DNA from 3 places in the Dactylosporangium sp. CA-152071 genome. Region 1 is predicted to be linked to each of the others. Evidence: predicted binding sites of a transcription regulator. Region 1 holds the regulator's gene; each other region holds the start of a gene.
What was found. The regulator HrcA, encoded in region 1, represses chaperone genes, less so after heat shock. The targets are predictions, from matches to a motif close to GGTTNGCACNCTCNNNNNGAGNGTGCNAACC.

Region 1 (5,156 bases):
GAAATACGACACGGAAAGTTCCGTCATGGCCGCCAGCTCGTCACGGAACGTGTCGGCTTTCCGTCGCCGGAGCAGTTCCTTCGTGCCGCGCAGGGCGCCCGGCGCTCCCCGTGCCAGCGACGCGACGAACGCCGAGACGGCCTCGTCGACCTGGTCGGCGGCGACGGCGGCGGTGACCAGACCGATCTCGCGGGCCCGGGCGCCGTCGAACGTCGCCCCCGTCAGGAACAGCTCCGCGGCGGCGCGCGGGGACAGCCGCGGCAGCACCGTGGCGGAGATCACGGCCGGGATGACGCCGATGCGCACCTCGGAGAACGCGAATGTCGCCTCGAGCGAGCAGACCGCGATGTCGGCGGCGGCGATGAGGCCCAGGCCACCCGCGCGGGCGGGTCCGGTGAGCCGCGCGACGACGGGCTTCGGGCACTCCCAGATCGCGGTCAGCACCTCGCCGAGCCGGTTGATCGGCGGCTTGCCCGAGCCGAACGCGGCCGCGGTCTCCTTCAGGTCCGCGCCCGAGCAGAAGACCGGCCCGGTGTGGGTGAGCACGACGACCCGCACGGTGTCGTCCGCGGTGGCGGCGGCGAGCGCAGCGAGAAGCTCCTCGATCAGGGCCGTCGACAGCGCGTTGCGGTTGGCGGGGCTGTCGAGCGTGACCGTCGCCACGCCATGCGCCGTCTGTGACCGTACGAGTGGCATGCGGGCACACTAGTGAAATGCCCGGAACACTGCCAGAAGGTGAGCCGATCCCGCGGGACGGCGCGCTGCCCGACGGGGTCGCCGACGCGGCGGGGGAGGCGGGGTTCGGGGTCTACGTCCACGTCCCGTTCTGCGCGTCCCGCTGCGGGTACTGCGACTTCAACACGTACACCGCCGACGAGGGCGTCCTGAGCGCCGGCTATGCCGAGCAGGTCCTCGATGAGCTGGCCCTGGCCGCCAAGGTGGTCGCGCCGCCGCGGGTCGACACGGTCTTCTTCGGTGGCGGCACGCCGACGCTGCTGCCGCCGGCGGAGCTGGCCCGCATCCTCGACGGCATCGACCGCACCTGGGGCCTCGCCGGCGACGCCGAGGTCACCACGGAGGCCAACCCGGAGTCCGTCGACGCGGCGGGGCTGCGGCACCTGCGTGCGGCCGGGTTCAACCGGATCTCCCTGGGCATGCAGTCCGTCGCGCCGGGCGTCCTGGCGGTGCTCGACCGCCGGCACACCCCCGGGCGGCCGGCGGCGGCGGTCGCGGAGGCGCACGCGGCCGGGTTCGAGCGGGTCAACCTGGACCTGATCTACGGCACGCCCGGCGAGCGCCCCGAGGACTTCGCGGCGTCCCTGCGCACCGTGATCGGCTCGGGCGTGGACCACGTGAGCGCGTATGCCCTGATCGTCGAGGACGGGACCCGGCTGGCGGCCCGCATGCGCCGCGGTGAGCTGCCGTACCCGGACGACGACGTGGCCGCCGACCGCTACCTCGCCGCCGAGCAGGCCCTGACGGAGGCCGGGATGACGTGGTACGAGGTGTCGAACTGGTCCCGCGACTCGCCCTGCCGGCACAACGAGCTCTACTGGCGCGGCGGCGACTGGTGGGGCCTCGGGCCCGGCGCGCACAGCCACGTGCGGGGGGTGCGGTGGTGGAACGTGAAGCACCCGCACACGTACGCGGCGCGCCTCGCCGACGGTGCGTCGCCGGGGCACGCGCGGGAGGTGCTGACCGAGGAGGAGCGGCGCTTCGAGGACGTGCTGCTGCGGATCCGGCTCGCCTCGGGCCTGCCCCTGGCCGTCCTGGAGCCGCCGGCGCTGGAGGGCGCCCGCCGCTGCCTCGATGACGGGCTGCTGGAGGCCGGTCCGTTCGCCGAGGGCCGGGCCGTGCTCACGCTGCGTGGCCGCCTGCTCGCGGACGCCGTGGCCCGCGACCTGACCTGACCTGCCCTGACCTGAACTCAGAGGGGCCGGACATGGCGAGGGGCGGCTCGATGGCCGCCCCTCGAACGATCGGATGCCTTACTTGATGAAGCGGTACGTCATCGGGTAGCGGTACAGCTCGCCGCCGTTGGCCTTCATGCCCGCGATGATCGCGAACACGACGATGACGATCCACGGCACGATGAGCGTGAGGCCGAAGGTGCACACCGACAGCAGGGCGCCCACGAACAGGATGATGCCCCACGTGATGTGGAAGTTCAGCGCCTCGTTGGCGTGCGCCTTGACCGTGGGCGACTCGTTGCCCTTGGCCAGCAGCGCGATGAGCGGGGCGATGAAGCCGATGAAGATGCCACCGAAGTGCGCGATCAGGGCCCAGGTCTTCTCGTCGCTGTTCGCGTAGCCGACCGGGCCGGCGCCGGGGTATCCACCGGGCTGCTGGTATCCGTACTGACCCGGCTGCTGGTAACCGCCGGGCTGCTGGTAGCCACCGGGCTGCTGGTAACCGCCCTGCTGGTAGGCGTTCGGGTCCTGGTAGCCCGCGCCGCTGGTCGGCGGCGGGTAACCTCCACCGGAGACCGGCGGCTGCTGGCCGTAGTCCGGGCCCGGCGGCGGATACTGTGCCCCGCCCGGCATCGAATAGGGGTTGTTGGGGTCCTGCGGCACGCCGTACTCCCCGGGGCGAGGTGGTTCACTCATGGGGGCCACGGTAGGGGTACCGATCAACTATCGCCAGCGACGTGGCATGACTTCTTTGGACAAACTTGGCGCAGACCAGTCCAATAGCGGCGGTTCGCACACATGACGATCATTCCGTGGGCGGCGCGGGCGACGTAGACTGGCACTCACAAAGTGGGAGTGCCAGTTTCTCGAGGAGGTGCGCATGGCTCTCGACGAGCGCAAGCTCGAGGTCCTGCGTGCCATCGTCGAGGACTACGTCGCCACCCAGGAGCCCGTCGGGAGCAAGGCCCTCGTCGAGCGGCACAACCTGCGGGTCTCGCCGGCGACGGTCCGCAACGACATGGCCGTCCTCGAGGAGGAGGGCTATATCCGGCAGCCGCACACGAGCGCCGGTCGCGTGCCCACCGACGCCGGCTACCGGCTCTTCGTCGACAAGCTGTCCCGCGTCAAGCCGCTGAGCCCCGCCGAGCGCCGGGCGATCGAGCGGTTCCTGATCGGCGCCGTCGACCTCGACGACGTCGTGCACCGCACCGTGCGGCTGCTCGCGCAGCTGACCCGGCAGGTCGCCGTCGTGCAGTATCCGAGCCTGTCGCGGGCCAGCGTGCGCCACTTCGAGCTGGTGCCGCTGTCCACCACCCGGCTGATGGTGGTCATGATCGCCGAGACCGGCCGGGTCGAGCAGCGGATGGTCGACCTGCCCGGCCCGATCCTCGCCGACGACGTCACCGAGCTGCGCCGCAGAATCAACGAGAAGCTCGTCGGCAAGCGCCTCGTGGACACCCCGCCACTCGTCCAGGCGCTCGTCGAGGAGTCCGGGCCGAGCCTGCGCCCGCCGATGACCGTCCTGTCGACCGTCCTGCTGGAGACCCTGGTCGAGCGCACCGAGGAGCGGATCGCGCTCGCCGGCACCGCCAACCTGGCCCGCGGCGGCCTGCTGGACTTCCAGGGTTCGCTGCGGCCGATCCTCGAGGCGCTCGAGGAGGAGGTCATCCTGCTCAAGCTCTTCGGCGAGGTCGAGCCGAGCATGACCCGGGTCCGCATCGGCGACGAGAACGAGATCGAGGACCTGCGCAGCGCGTCGATCGTGGCGACCGGCTATGGGCCGGGCTCCATCGTGGTGGGCGGCATGGGTGTGCTCGGGCCGACGCGGATGGACTACCCCGGAAACATCGCCACGGTGCGTGCCGTGGCACGCTACGTCGGCGATCTGCTGGGACAAGGTTGAACCTCATGGACGAGTCAGGGGCATAGGACTCAGTGGCGAAGGACTACTACGGAATTCTCGGTGTCAAACGGGACTCCACGGCCGACGAGATCAAGCGCGCTTACCGGCGGCTGGCGCGCGAGTTCCACCCGGACGTCAATCCCGATCCTGTGGCACAGGAGAAGTTCAAGGAGATCAACGCGGCCTACGAGGTGCTGTCCGACCCGCGTAAGCGGGAGATGGTCGACCTCGGCGGCGACCCGCTCGCGCCCGGTGGCGGCGGGGCCGGCCCGCAGGGCGGGGCGTTCGTAGGGTTCCAGGACATCATGGACGCGTTCTTCGGCACGACCGCCAGCCGCGGGCCTCGCCCGCGGATCCGGCCGGGCGCCGACGCGATCCTGCGGCTGGACCTCGACCTGCACGAGACCGCGTTCGGTGTCGAGGCGCCGATCACCGTCGACACCGCCGTCGTGTGCAGCACCTGCACCGGCGCCGGCACCGCGCCCAACACCCACCCGACCACCTGCGAGATCTGCGGCGGTCGCGGCGAGGTCCAGTCGGTGCAGCGCACGTTCCTCGGCCAGGTCGTCTCGGCCCGGCCGTGCTCGGCCTGCCAGGGCTTCGGCACCGTCATCCCGCACCCGTGCGCGACGTGCGGCGGCGACGGCCGGGTCCGCACCCGCCGCACGCTGACCGTGAAGATCCCGTCCGGGGTCGAGGACGGCATGCGCATCCGCCTCGCCCAGCAGGGCGAGGTCGGCCCCGGCGGCGGCCCGCCCGGGGACCTCTACGTCGAGATCCACGAGCGCCCGCACGACGTGTATTCCCGCAAGGACGACGACCTGCACTGCCGGGTCACCGTCCCGATGACGGCGGCGGCCCTCGGCACCCGGCTGACGATCAAGACCCTCGACGGCGAGGAGACGGTCGACGTCAAGGCCGGCACCCAGCCCAACCAGACGCTGCGCATCCGCGGCAAGGGCGTCCCGCACCTGCGCGGCACCGGCCGCGGTGACCTGCACGTCCACCTCGACGTGCGCACCCCGACGCGGCTGGAGCCGGAGCAGGAGAAGCTGCTGCGCGACTTCGCCCGCACCCGCGGCGAGGAGGTCGCCGAGCTGTCCAAGCAGGGCGGCTTCTTCTCCCGGGTGCGCGACGCGTTCAACGGACACGCGTGAGCCTTCCGCTCTTCCTGGTCCCCGATCTTCCTGTCGGGGACCACTGGCGGCTCGACGGGCCCGAGGGGCATCACGCGGCCAACGTGCAGCGGCTCTCGCCCGGTGAGGCGCTCCTGCTCTGCGACGGCCGCGGCGGCCTGCGGCAGGCGGTGGTCGCGGCGGCGCACAAGGGTGCGCTCGATCTCG
Region 2 (5,156 bases), 660 kb from region 1:
GTTCTTCATCAACGACGTCGTCGAGTGGCTGCGGTGGCTGCACGAGCGCGTGACGTGGGACATGTGCCGGGAGTCGGGGCGGATGCTCACGGAGCAGCTGGGCCGCCGCCCGCCGGAGGACCTCGCCGACGACGTCCTCATCGACCTCCAGCGGCGCCTGGGGCAGCAGCTCTACTGAGCGACGGGCCGCAGCAGGAGGACGGCGGGGGCGCCGGCGACCCTGGTCAGCGCGATCACCGCGGGCCGGGTGCCAGACAGGCGCAGCGACCTGCGCAGCTTCTCCACGTCCAGGGCCGAGCCGCGTTTCAGGATCGTCAGGGAGCCGACGTCGAGGGCGCGCAGCGCCGCCCGGAGCCGCTTCAGGGCCACCGGCAGCTGGTCGAGCACCTCGTAGCAGCGCCCGAACGGGGTCGGCACGGCGGAGGCGGTGTAGACGTAGGCGATGGTCGGGTCGGCGATGACGCCGTCGACCGTGGCGGCGAACTCCGCGACGAGATGCGACCGCACCACCGCCCCGTCAGGGTCGTACACGAAATTTCCGACCTGTCCGACAGGTGCGGCGGTCGTGCCGGAACCGGTCAGCGAGAAGACCTGTGATCCCTGGAACAGGGTCGCGCGGCGGGGAGCGGCCGCGAGGGGGCCGCACCAGGCGGCGGCCTCGACCACGTCACCGTCGACCGAGACCCATTCCCCTTCCGCGCCGGGCGGCAGCAGCGCGTGGTCGATGCCGGGCGCGAGCTTCAGCACCGTCATCGGCACCCGCGCCGCCAGGCCGACCACGAAGTCCCACGGCGGCGAGTAGGCGCGGGGGTCGAACACCCGCCGCCCGCCGGACGTGCGCCTGGCGGGGTCGCAGAACACGGCGTCCACCTCGTCGAGGGGCACCTCGGTCGCGTCGCGGGCCTCCACCAGTACACCGGCCGCCAACCCCAACGCGTGGACGTTGGCCGACGCCGTCGAGGCCGTCTCCGGCGAGGCGTCGACCGCGTGTACGCGCAGCCCGGCGCGGGCGAAGGCGATCGTGTCGGCACCGATGCCGCAGCCGAGGTCCGCGACCCGGGTGGCGCCCGCGGCGGCGAGCCGGGCCGCCCGCCGGGCCGCGACGGGAGCCCTGGTCGCCTGCTCGAGGCCGGCGCGGGTGAAGTGCATCACCGCCGCGTCGGCGCCGAACTTCGTGACCGCCTTGCGCCGCAGCGCCACCTGGGTGAGCGCGGCGGCGGCGAGGTCGGGTGGGAAGCCGGCCGCCCGCAGCGCCGACGCGGCGGCGAGCGGGTCGCCGTCAGGGAGTGCGGCCGCGGCCTGGATCGCCTGTTCGAGCATGCGTCTATGAAATCCCTAGGATGCCCCCGGCCTTGCCGAGGCTCTTGCGAACCTTGAAGGTATAGCTGTCGCCGGCGTTCGACGAACCGTGCACGAGCCAGTAGTCGCCCTTGTCCTCCTTGGGCTGGCCCTCGGTCCAGTTCGGCGGCGCCTTCTTGCCGCCGTAGCTGCCGGCGATCGACTGGCTGGAGTAGCTGGCCATCCGGGCGGTGTTGCCGTTGTACCAGGCGTTGACGAAGCTCTGCACGTAGCTGGACGCGTCCGACGGGTACTCGGTCTTCTCGATGACGACGTCGGTGATGGCCTGCGGCTTGCCCAGGTTGTGCTCGTCGATCGTGACCTGGAGCTGGTCGCCGTGGTCGTTGCGCAGGACGCACTCGGAGCCGTCCTTCTTCACGTACTTCCAGTTGTGGTCGGCGCCCTTCTCGATGTACTGGAAGTTGGACACGGCGCCGCTGCTCGCGAGCTGCTTGATCCGGTTCATGTCGTTCTTGGTCCAGGCGGACACGGCGGCCTGGCAGTAGCCCTTGGCGTCACCCGGATAGGTGGGTCCGGCGGCGCTCTTGTCCGCGACCGGATCCTGGGTGCCGCCGGTCCCGCCGGTGCCCCCACCGCCGGGCGACGCCGAGGCGCCGCCGGGGCCCTCGCCGAACTCGGCCGAGTTCGAGGGGCCGTTGCTGGCCTCCGCGGCAACGTCGCCGCCGTCCTTCTTGCCGCAGGCGGCGAGGGACCCCATGGCCAGGGTCGCGACGATCAACGTGCCGAGCAGCCTCTTCATACAGGTGAGCGTAGATCGGTATGTGATGTCGGGCCGCTGTCCGTCGCGTAGCCGACGACGGGTGATTTCGTGGCGTGTTTGGCACTCTCCTTGACGGAGTGCTAGCCAGCGACATAACCTCCGATTAGCACCCTCGACATGAGAGTGCCAGCCAACCGGCTGGAGCCGGCACCCGCGACGACGGCTTCACCGGGCACTCGATAGCGTAAGAAATCGATACCCCAGGAGGGTATGCCCGTGACTACCGCGACGAAGGTTGCGATCAAGCCGCTCGAGGACCGCATCCTGGTCCAGGCCAACGAGGCTGAGACGACCACCGCCTCGGGCATCGTCATCCCGGACACCGCCAAGGAGAAGCCCCAGGAGGGCACCGTCCAGGCTGTGGGCCCCGGTCGCATCGACGACAAGGGCAACCGGGTCCCGATCGACGTCAAGGTCGGCGACACCGTCATCTACTCGAAGTACGGCGGCACCGAGGTCAAGTGGGGCGGCCAGGAGTACCTCGTGCTCTCCGCCCGTGACGTCCTCGCGGTCATCGAGAAGTGACCCAGACCAAGTAGATCAGTGGCCACCGCCCCGGATCCGTGCGCAGGAGCGCTGCGGCCGGGGCGGTGTCGCTTTGAAGGGACATCACACGCATGGCGAAGATCCTGAGCTTCTCCGACGATGCGCGGCACCTGCTGGAGCACGGCGTCAACCACCTGGCCGACACGGTCAAGGTCACGCTCGGCCCGCGCGGTCGCAACGTCGTCCTGGACAAGAAGTTCGGTGCCCCGACGATCACCAACGACGGCGTGACGATCGCGAAAGAGATCGAGCTCGCCAACCCCTATGAGAACCTCGGCGCCCAGCTGGTCAAAGAGGTCGCCACCAAGACCAACGACGTCGCCGGCGACGGCACCACCACCGCCACCGTGCTGGCCCAGGCGCTGGTCCGCGAGGGCCTGCGCAACGTGACCGCCGGCACCAACCCGGCGGGCATCAAGCGCGGCATCGACCAGGCGACGGCCGCCGTCGTCAAGGCGCTCAAGGAGAAGGCGACCCCGGTCGCCAGCCACACCGAGATCGCCCAGGTCGCCACCATCTCCGCGCAGGACGCCACCATCGGCGACCTGATCGCCTCCGCGATGGAGCGCGTCGGCCGCGACGGCGTCATCACGGTCGAGGAGGGCTCGACCCTCACGACCGAGCTCGAGGTCACCGAGGGCATGCAGTTCGACAAGGGCTACATCTCCCCGCACTTCGTGACCGACGTGGAGTCGCAGGAGGCGGTGCTCGAGGACACCTACGTCCTCGTCACCACCCAGAAGATCGCCGCCATCGAGGAGCTGCTGCCGCTGCTGGAGCAGATCGTCAAGGACAACAAGCCGCTGCTGATCATCGCCGAGGACGTCGAGGGCCAGGCCCTGTCGACCCTGGTGGTCAACGCCATCCGCAAGACCTTCAAGGTCGTCGCGGTCAAGGCGCCCGGCTTCGGTGACCGGCGCAAGGCGATGCTCCAGGACATCTCGATCCTCACCGGCGCCGAGCTCGTCGCCCCCGAGCTGGGCTACAAGCTCGAGTCGGTCGGCACCGAGGTCCTCGGCAAGGCCCGGCGCGTCGTCGTGGGCAAGGAGCTCACCACGATCGTCGACGGCGCCGGCGAGCAGAGCGAGGTCTCCGGGCGGGTCGAGCAGCTCCGCAAGGAGATCGAGGCCTCCGACTCCGACTGGGACAAGGAGAAGCTCAACGAGCGGGTCGCCAAGCTCGCCGGTGGGGTCGCGGTCATCAAGGCCGGCGCCGCCACCGAGGTCGAGATGAAGGAGCGCAAGCACCGCATCGAGGACGCGATCTCCGCGACCAAGGCCGCGGTCCAGGAGGGCATCGTCCCCGGCGGCGGCGCCGCCCTGGCCCAGGTGCTCCCGGTCCTCGACGGCGACCTCGGCCTGACCGGCGAGGAGAAGGTCGGCGTCTCGATCGTGCGCAAGGCGCTCGTCGAGCCGCTGCGCTGGATCGCGCAGAACGCCGGCTTCGACGGTTACGTCGTCGTCGGCAAGGTCGCCGCGCTCGACTTCGGCCACGGCCTCGACGCCGCCACCGGCGAATACGTCGACCTGGTCAAGTCCGGCATCGTCGACCCGGTGAAGGTGACCCACAGCGCGGTCTCCAACGCCGCCTCGATCGCCGGCCTGCTGCTCACGACCGAGAGCCTGGTCGTGGACAAGCCGGTCGCCCCCGAGCCCGCCGCCGGTGGCGGTCACGGCCACGGGCACGGCCACGGCCACTCGCACGGCCCGGGCTTCTGAGTTCTGAGCGTCGGAAGAAGGGCCCGGTCCTGTGACCGGGCCCTTCTTCCTTATGGATCGATTACCGCCCTTGGTGGGTGGTGGTGCGCGGCGCAGACTGGAGCCGTGCTCAGCAAACGGAACGGCGCGCTCGCCGGCATGGCCGCCGCAGGGGTGGCGCTCGGCGTCGCCGAGGTCGTCTCGATCCTGACCGGCGCGACCACCTCCCCGCTCGTTTCCGTCGGCGGGGTCGTGATCGACGCGGTGCCCGCACCCGTGAAGGACTTCGCGGTCGCGGTCTTCTACACGTACGACAAGATCGCGCTGCAGGCCGGGACGCTGCTGATCCTCGCCGTCTTCGCGGCGGTCGTCGGGATCCTGTCGCTGCGCCGGATGATGTACGGGTATGCCGGGATCGGCCTGTTCGCCGTGATCGGCGTCCTGGCGGCGATGACCCGCCACGACGCGCCCTGGTACGCGTTCGTGCCGACCGTCGCCGGGGCGCTCGCCGGCGCGGGCGTGCTGCGGTGGCTGCTGGTCCGGCCGCCGATCGAGTCGTATGAGCAGCGCCGCTTCTTCCTGCGCGCCGCCGGGGGCACGCTCGCGGCCGCGTTCGTCGCCGGCTTCACCGCCCGCTGGTGGGCGACCCGCCGCAACGTCGAGGCCGACCGGGCGACCGTGCGGATTCCCGTCCCGCCCGACACGGTCGCGCCGCTGCCGTCCTCGGCGGACGCCAATCTGCCGGATCTGGCGCCGTTCGTGACGCCGAACAAGGATTTCTACCTCATCGACAC
Region 3 (5,156 bases), 2.2 Mb from region 1:
ACCGTCAGCGACGGGCGGGGCCAGCGGCCGACCGTCAGCGCCGGGGCTGGAGCCAGCGGCAAACCGTCAGTGGCGGGGCTGAGGCCCGCGGCAAACCGTCAGTGGCGGGTCGGAAGTGTGTGGACAGCAAGAAGGGCAGGCCCGGAACGGGCCTGCCCTTCTTGGAAGAGCTGGACTCAGAAGTCCATGTCGCCGCCGCCGGGGGCGCCCGCGGGGGCCGGGGTCTTCTCCGGCTTGTCCGCGACCACTGCCTCGGTGGTGAGGAAGAGCGCCGCGATCGAGGCGGCGTTCTGCAGGGCGGAGCGGGTGACCTTGGCCGGGTCGATGATGCCCTCGGCCAGGAGGTTCACGTAGTCGCCGCTGGCGGCGTTGAGGCCCCAGCCGGCGTCCAGGTTGCGGACCTTCTCGACCACGACGCCGCCCTCGAGGCCGGCGTTCACGGCGATCTGGCGCAGCGGCGCGTCAAGGGCGACCTTGACGATGTTGGCGCCGGTGGCCTCGTCGCCGACCAGGTCCAGCTTGTCGAAGGCCGACTTGCCGGCCTGGACGAGCGCGACGCCACCGCCGGGGACGATGCCCTCCTCGACGGCCGCCTTCGCGTTGCGCACGGCGTCCTCGATGCGGTGCTTGCGCTCCTTGAGCTCGACCTCGGTGGCCGCGCCGACCTTGATGACCGCGACACCGCCGGCGAGCTTCGCCAGGCGCTCCTGCAGCTTCTCGCGGTCGTAGTCCGAGTCCGACTTCTCGATCTCGGCACGGATCTGCGCCACCCGGCCGTTGATGCCCTCGGCGTCGCCGGAGCCCTCGACGATGGTGGTCTCGTCCTTGGTGATGACGACCTTGCGGGCCTTGCCGAGCAGGTCGAGCGACGCGTTCTCCAGCTTGAGACCGACGGTCTCGGAGATGACCTGACCGCCGGTCAGGATCGCGATGTCGGTCAGCATGGCCTTGCGGCGGTCGCCGAAGCCCGGGGCCTTGACGGCGACGGACTTGAACGTGCCACGGATCTTGTTCACGATCAGGGTCGCGAGGGCCTCGCCCTCGACGTCCTCGGAGATGATCGCGAGGGGCTTGCCGGACTGCATGACCTTCTCCAGCACCGGGAGGAGGTCCTTCACCGCGGAGATCTTCGACTCGACGATGAGGATGTACGGGTCGTCGAGGACCGTCTCCATCCGCTCGGTGTCGGTGACGAAGTACGGCGAGATGTAGCCCTTGTCGAAGCGCATGCCCTCGGTGAGCTCCAGCTCGAGCCCGAAGGTGTTGCTCTCCTCGACGGTGATGACGCCTTCCTTGCCGACCTTGTCCATCGCCTCGGCGATGATCTCGCCGACGGTGGAGTCACCGGCGGAGATCGAGGCCGTGGAGGCGATCTGCTCCTTGGTCTCGACGTCCTTGGCAAGGTTGGCCAGCTCCGACGCGACGGACGCGACGGCGGCCTCGATGCCGCGCTTCAGCGCCATCGGGTTGGCACCCGCGGCGACGTTGCGCAGACCTTCACGGACCAGCGCCTGGGCGAGGACGGTCGCGGTCGTCGTGCCGTCACCGGCGACGTCGTCCGTCTTCTTCGCGACCTCCTTGACCAGCTCGGCGCCGATCTTCTCGTAGGGGTCCTCGAGCTCGATCTCCTTGGCGATGCTCACACCATCGTTGGTGATGGTGGGCGCGCCCCACTTCTTCTCGAGGACGACGTTGCGGCCCTTGGGGCCCAGCGTCACCTTGACGGCGTCGGCGAGGGTGTTCATGCCCCGCTCGAGGCCGCGGCGCGCTTCCTCGTCGAACGCGATAATCTTGGCCATTCGGCGTTGTCCTCCTGGACACTCCGGCTACGCCTCGCGACCCACGTGGGGCCGGCGGCTCACCGCCTGCTTTCGCACCTTCAAGGACCCAGCGGGATCCTCAATGGTCGGGCCGGATGAGCCCGCGACGACCAGCCCCTCGACGCTCCCGCGCCCAGGCGCTGCACCGCCCCGACCGTTGGCACTCACCTGTTGCGAGTGCCAACTCCTGTTTAGCACTCTGGCCCGTCGAGTGCAAGCAAACCCGAGGTGACGGCCAGGGTGGTCGAAGCGTGCAAACACCTACAAATCAGGCATGAATGGCACGAACAATGGCGGAAAAGACGCAGGGCACCGTTCCTCATCAATGAGGACGGTGCCCCGGCGGGGGTGGACGAACGATCTGTCAGGCGAGGTGACGAACCTTCTCGGCCTGCGGGCCCTTCTGGCCCTGCGCGATCTCGAACTCGACGCGCTGTCCGTCTTCCAGCGATTTGTAGCCATCCATCTCGATCGCGGAGAAGTGGACGAAGACGTCCTGCCCCCCGTCGACCGCGATGAAGCCATAGCCCTTTTCGCTGTTGAACCACTTGACGGTGCCCTGTGCCACGGTGCACTTCCTCTGCTTTCGGTCCCTCTTCGTACTCCGGCTGGCTGTGGGGACCAGCCTTGAGGTCCTCGGCCGGCACGCCGGGCCATGAGCGTGGCACCGGCGCGAGGATCGACGACCGAAACGGACGGTACACGAGATAACCCGAGACCCGACAGCCCCAAATCGGACAGCAAGGTCACGGTTCATGCGCACGCAAAAGGTTTCCGATGGGACCTTTCTTGAGCGGTCCGACAAATGCCAGCGCATCGTCAGGCGTCGAATCGTACCGGTAAAGAATAAGCAAAATGTCAGACGAATGTGGATGGAAGCGCCGATCTTGCGGTTGTGCCAGGAAGCCGTGACTGGAACCACGCAACCGCCCACAACCGCAAGATCGGCCTACTTCCGCACTGCTTCCGTGCCCGCGGAAGGTGCGGACGTCAACTCGCGGAGCTTCCGCAAGGGTGACAGAACGAGCGGCACCACCGATACCAGCATTCCGGCGCATGCCACCCAGATGGTCTCGTGCACGCCGATGGCAGTGCCGAGCACGCCGCCGACGAGCCCGCCGATCGGCATCGTGCCCCAGACGATGAACCGCATCGTGGCGTTCATCCGGCCGAGCAGGTCGTCGGGCGTGATCGTCTGCCGGAAGCTGACCTGGGTCACGTTGTAGACCACGACGCCGATGCCGAAGACGATGCTGCCCGCCGCCGCGAGCCACAGCCGCCAGTCGTCGCGCGCGAACGGCACCAGCAGCTCGCCGAGGGACGCGGCGAGCATCGAGATCCACATCGCCGGCCCCTGCCCGAACCAGCGCACGAACGGCCCGACCAGGAACGCGCCGGCCAGCGCGCCGAACCCGGTGACGCTGAACCACAGGCCGATGACCGCCGGCGACAGGGCGAGGTCCCGGGCGAAGTAGACGATCAGCATCGCGCCGTACATGGAGCCGAAGAAGTTGCCGGTGCCCGTGCACATGGAGATCGCCCGCAGCAGCCGGTTGCCCACGACGAACCGGAGACCCTCCAGGATCTCCCGGCCGAGGTGTGCGTCGGGCTTGCGGGCCGGGCGCTCCTCGATCTTGCGGATCCGCCACAGGAACAGCGCCGACAGCACGTAGCTGGCCGCGTCGGTGGCGAGGGCGAGCGGGCCGCCGAGCACCTTGACCAGGCCGCCGGCGACGCTCGGGCCGCCGATCTGGGAGGTGGAGCGCACCATCTCCAGGATCGCGTTGCCCTCGACCAGGCGGTCCTTGCCGACCAGGAACGGCAGGTAGCTCTGATACCCCACGTCGAAGAAGACCGTGCACACCCCGCAGAGCAGGCCCACCACGTACAGCTGCGGCATCCGCAACGTGTCGCTCCACCACGCCAGCGGCACGGAGGCGAGCAGGACCGCCCGCAGGAGGTCGGCGACGATCATCGTCTCGCGCCGCCGCAGCCGGTCCACGAGAGCCCCGGCGGGCAGTCCGACCAGCAGGAACGCGGCGGTCTCGCAGGCCGCCAGGATCCCGACCTCCAGCGCGGTCGCGTCGAGCGTGAGCACGGCGACGAGCGGGAGCGCGAGCAGGGTCACCTGGGTGCCGACCTGGCTGATGGTGTCGGCGGTGAAGAGCAGCCGGAAGTCGTGATCGCGGAGCAGGCCCAGTCTCACGGACCCACTGTCGATGACCGATTGGGAAAAGTCAATCGCTAGACTCGGACGATGCGGCGACCAGCGACCGACGCGGAGGCCAAGGCACTCGCCTCCGGCGTCCGCCTGCGCATCATCCGGCTCTGCCTGGACCGTGCGCTCACCAACAAGGAGATCGCCGAGCGGCTCGACGCCAACCCGGCGACCGTGCTGCACCACGTCCGGACGCTGGTCGCGACGGGGTTCCTGGTGCCCCAGGAGGAGCGCCGCGGGCCGCGCGGCACGCGCGAGGTGCCCTACCTGTCGACGACCAAGTCGTGGCAGCTCAGCCTCGGCGACCAGGGCGCGGGCACCAACCGGGCGATGCTCGACGCGTTCAACGACGAGCTGGCGCTGCTGGACGGTCAGGCCGACACGGCCAACTTCGCCCGGCTCGGGCTGCGGCTCACCCCGGCGGAGTGGCAGGAGCTGCAGGACCGCTTCCAGACACTGCTCGACGAATACGCCGGCCGCGAGCGCACCCACGGCCGACCTTATTCGATCTTCCTCGCCATGTACGAGGACCGCTCACGCGACTGACGCCTGCCAGTTGGCCCACCGGTCGAGCGCGCGGAACCCCATCGCCTCGTTGATCGCGATCATGTGCGAGTTGACCTCGGCGTTGAACGTGTCGACGATCCGGACCGCCGGCTCCTGTGCGCGCATGGTCTGCAGGTTGACCAGCTTGGAGATCAGGCCGAGCCGGTGCCCCCGGTGGGCCGGGTGCACCAGGGTGATCTGCTGCCACGCGTGCCAGTCGACGGTCTTGCTCATCCGCAGCGCGCTCAACGCGACGAGCCGGCCGGTCGCGTCGTGGATGACGCCGGTCTCGTATGGGCGCGCACCGTAGCGGGCGCGCGTCTCGTACACCCGCCGCAGACGATCGGCGTCGACCTTCTCCGCCTCCAGGTCGAGGTCACCCTTCGGCGCCTCGTCGAGGAAGGAGCTGTCCAGCAGCGCCATGTCCTCGAGCAGCTCCTCGGGCGGCGTGTTGCCCCACTGGACGGTGCTGTAGCCGGCCGCCTTCGGCCAGCTCGTGGCGAGCATCCTCGCCAGCTCGGCATCGTCGGCGGTCGACAGGTCGAGCCGGCGGCGCACGTCCAGGAGCTTGT

Region 2: the regulator HrcA is predicted to act here: its motif matches at 2,221-2,251, upstream of groES (co-chaperone GroES).
Region 3: the regulator HrcA is predicted to act here: its motif matches at 1,976-2,006, upstream of groL (chaperonin GroEL).

The regions. Positions count from the first base shown of each region.
Region 1 is NZ_JBNJMZ010000001.1:7,540,995-7,546,150, forward strand. Features, by position in the region: gene ACQEVZ_RS33945 (enoyl-CoA hydratase family protein) at 1-696, opposite strand, end outside; gene hemW (radical SAM family heme chaperone HemW) at 714-1,910, shown strand; gene ACQEVZ_RS33955 (DUF4870 domain-containing protein) at 1,989-2,606, opposite strand; gene hrcA (heat-inducible transcriptional repressor HrcA) at 2,791-3,813, shown strand; gene dnaJ (molecular chaperone DnaJ) at 3,846-4,970, shown strand; gene ACQEVZ_RS33970 (16S rRNA (uracil(1498)-N(3))-methyltransferase) at 4,967-5,156, shown strand, end outside.
Region 2 is NZ_JBNJMZ010000001.1:6,884,840-6,889,995, forward strand. Features, by position in the region: gene ACQEVZ_RS31050 (hypothetical protein) at 1-178, shown strand, start outside; gene ACQEVZ_RS31055 (class I SAM-dependent methyltransferase) at 172-1,320, opposite strand; gene ACQEVZ_RS31060 (hypothetical protein) at 1,325-2,098, opposite strand; gene groES (co-chaperone GroES) at 2,330-2,644, shown strand; gene groL (chaperonin GroEL) at 2,737-4,383, shown strand; gene ACQEVZ_RS31075 (molybdopterin-dependent oxidoreductase) at 4,489-5,156, shown strand, end outside.
Region 3 is NZ_JBNJMZ010000001.1:5,317,328-5,322,483, forward strand. Features, by position in the region: gene groL (chaperonin GroEL) at 177-1,799, opposite strand; gene ACQEVZ_RS23765 (cold-shock protein) at 2,185-2,388, opposite strand; gene ACQEVZ_RS23770 (MFS transporter) at 2,770-4,026, opposite strand; gene ACQEVZ_RS23775 (helix-turn-helix domain-containing protein) at 4,078-4,584, shown strand; gene ACQEVZ_RS23780 (GNAT family N-acetyltransferase) at 4,573-5,156, opposite strand, start outside.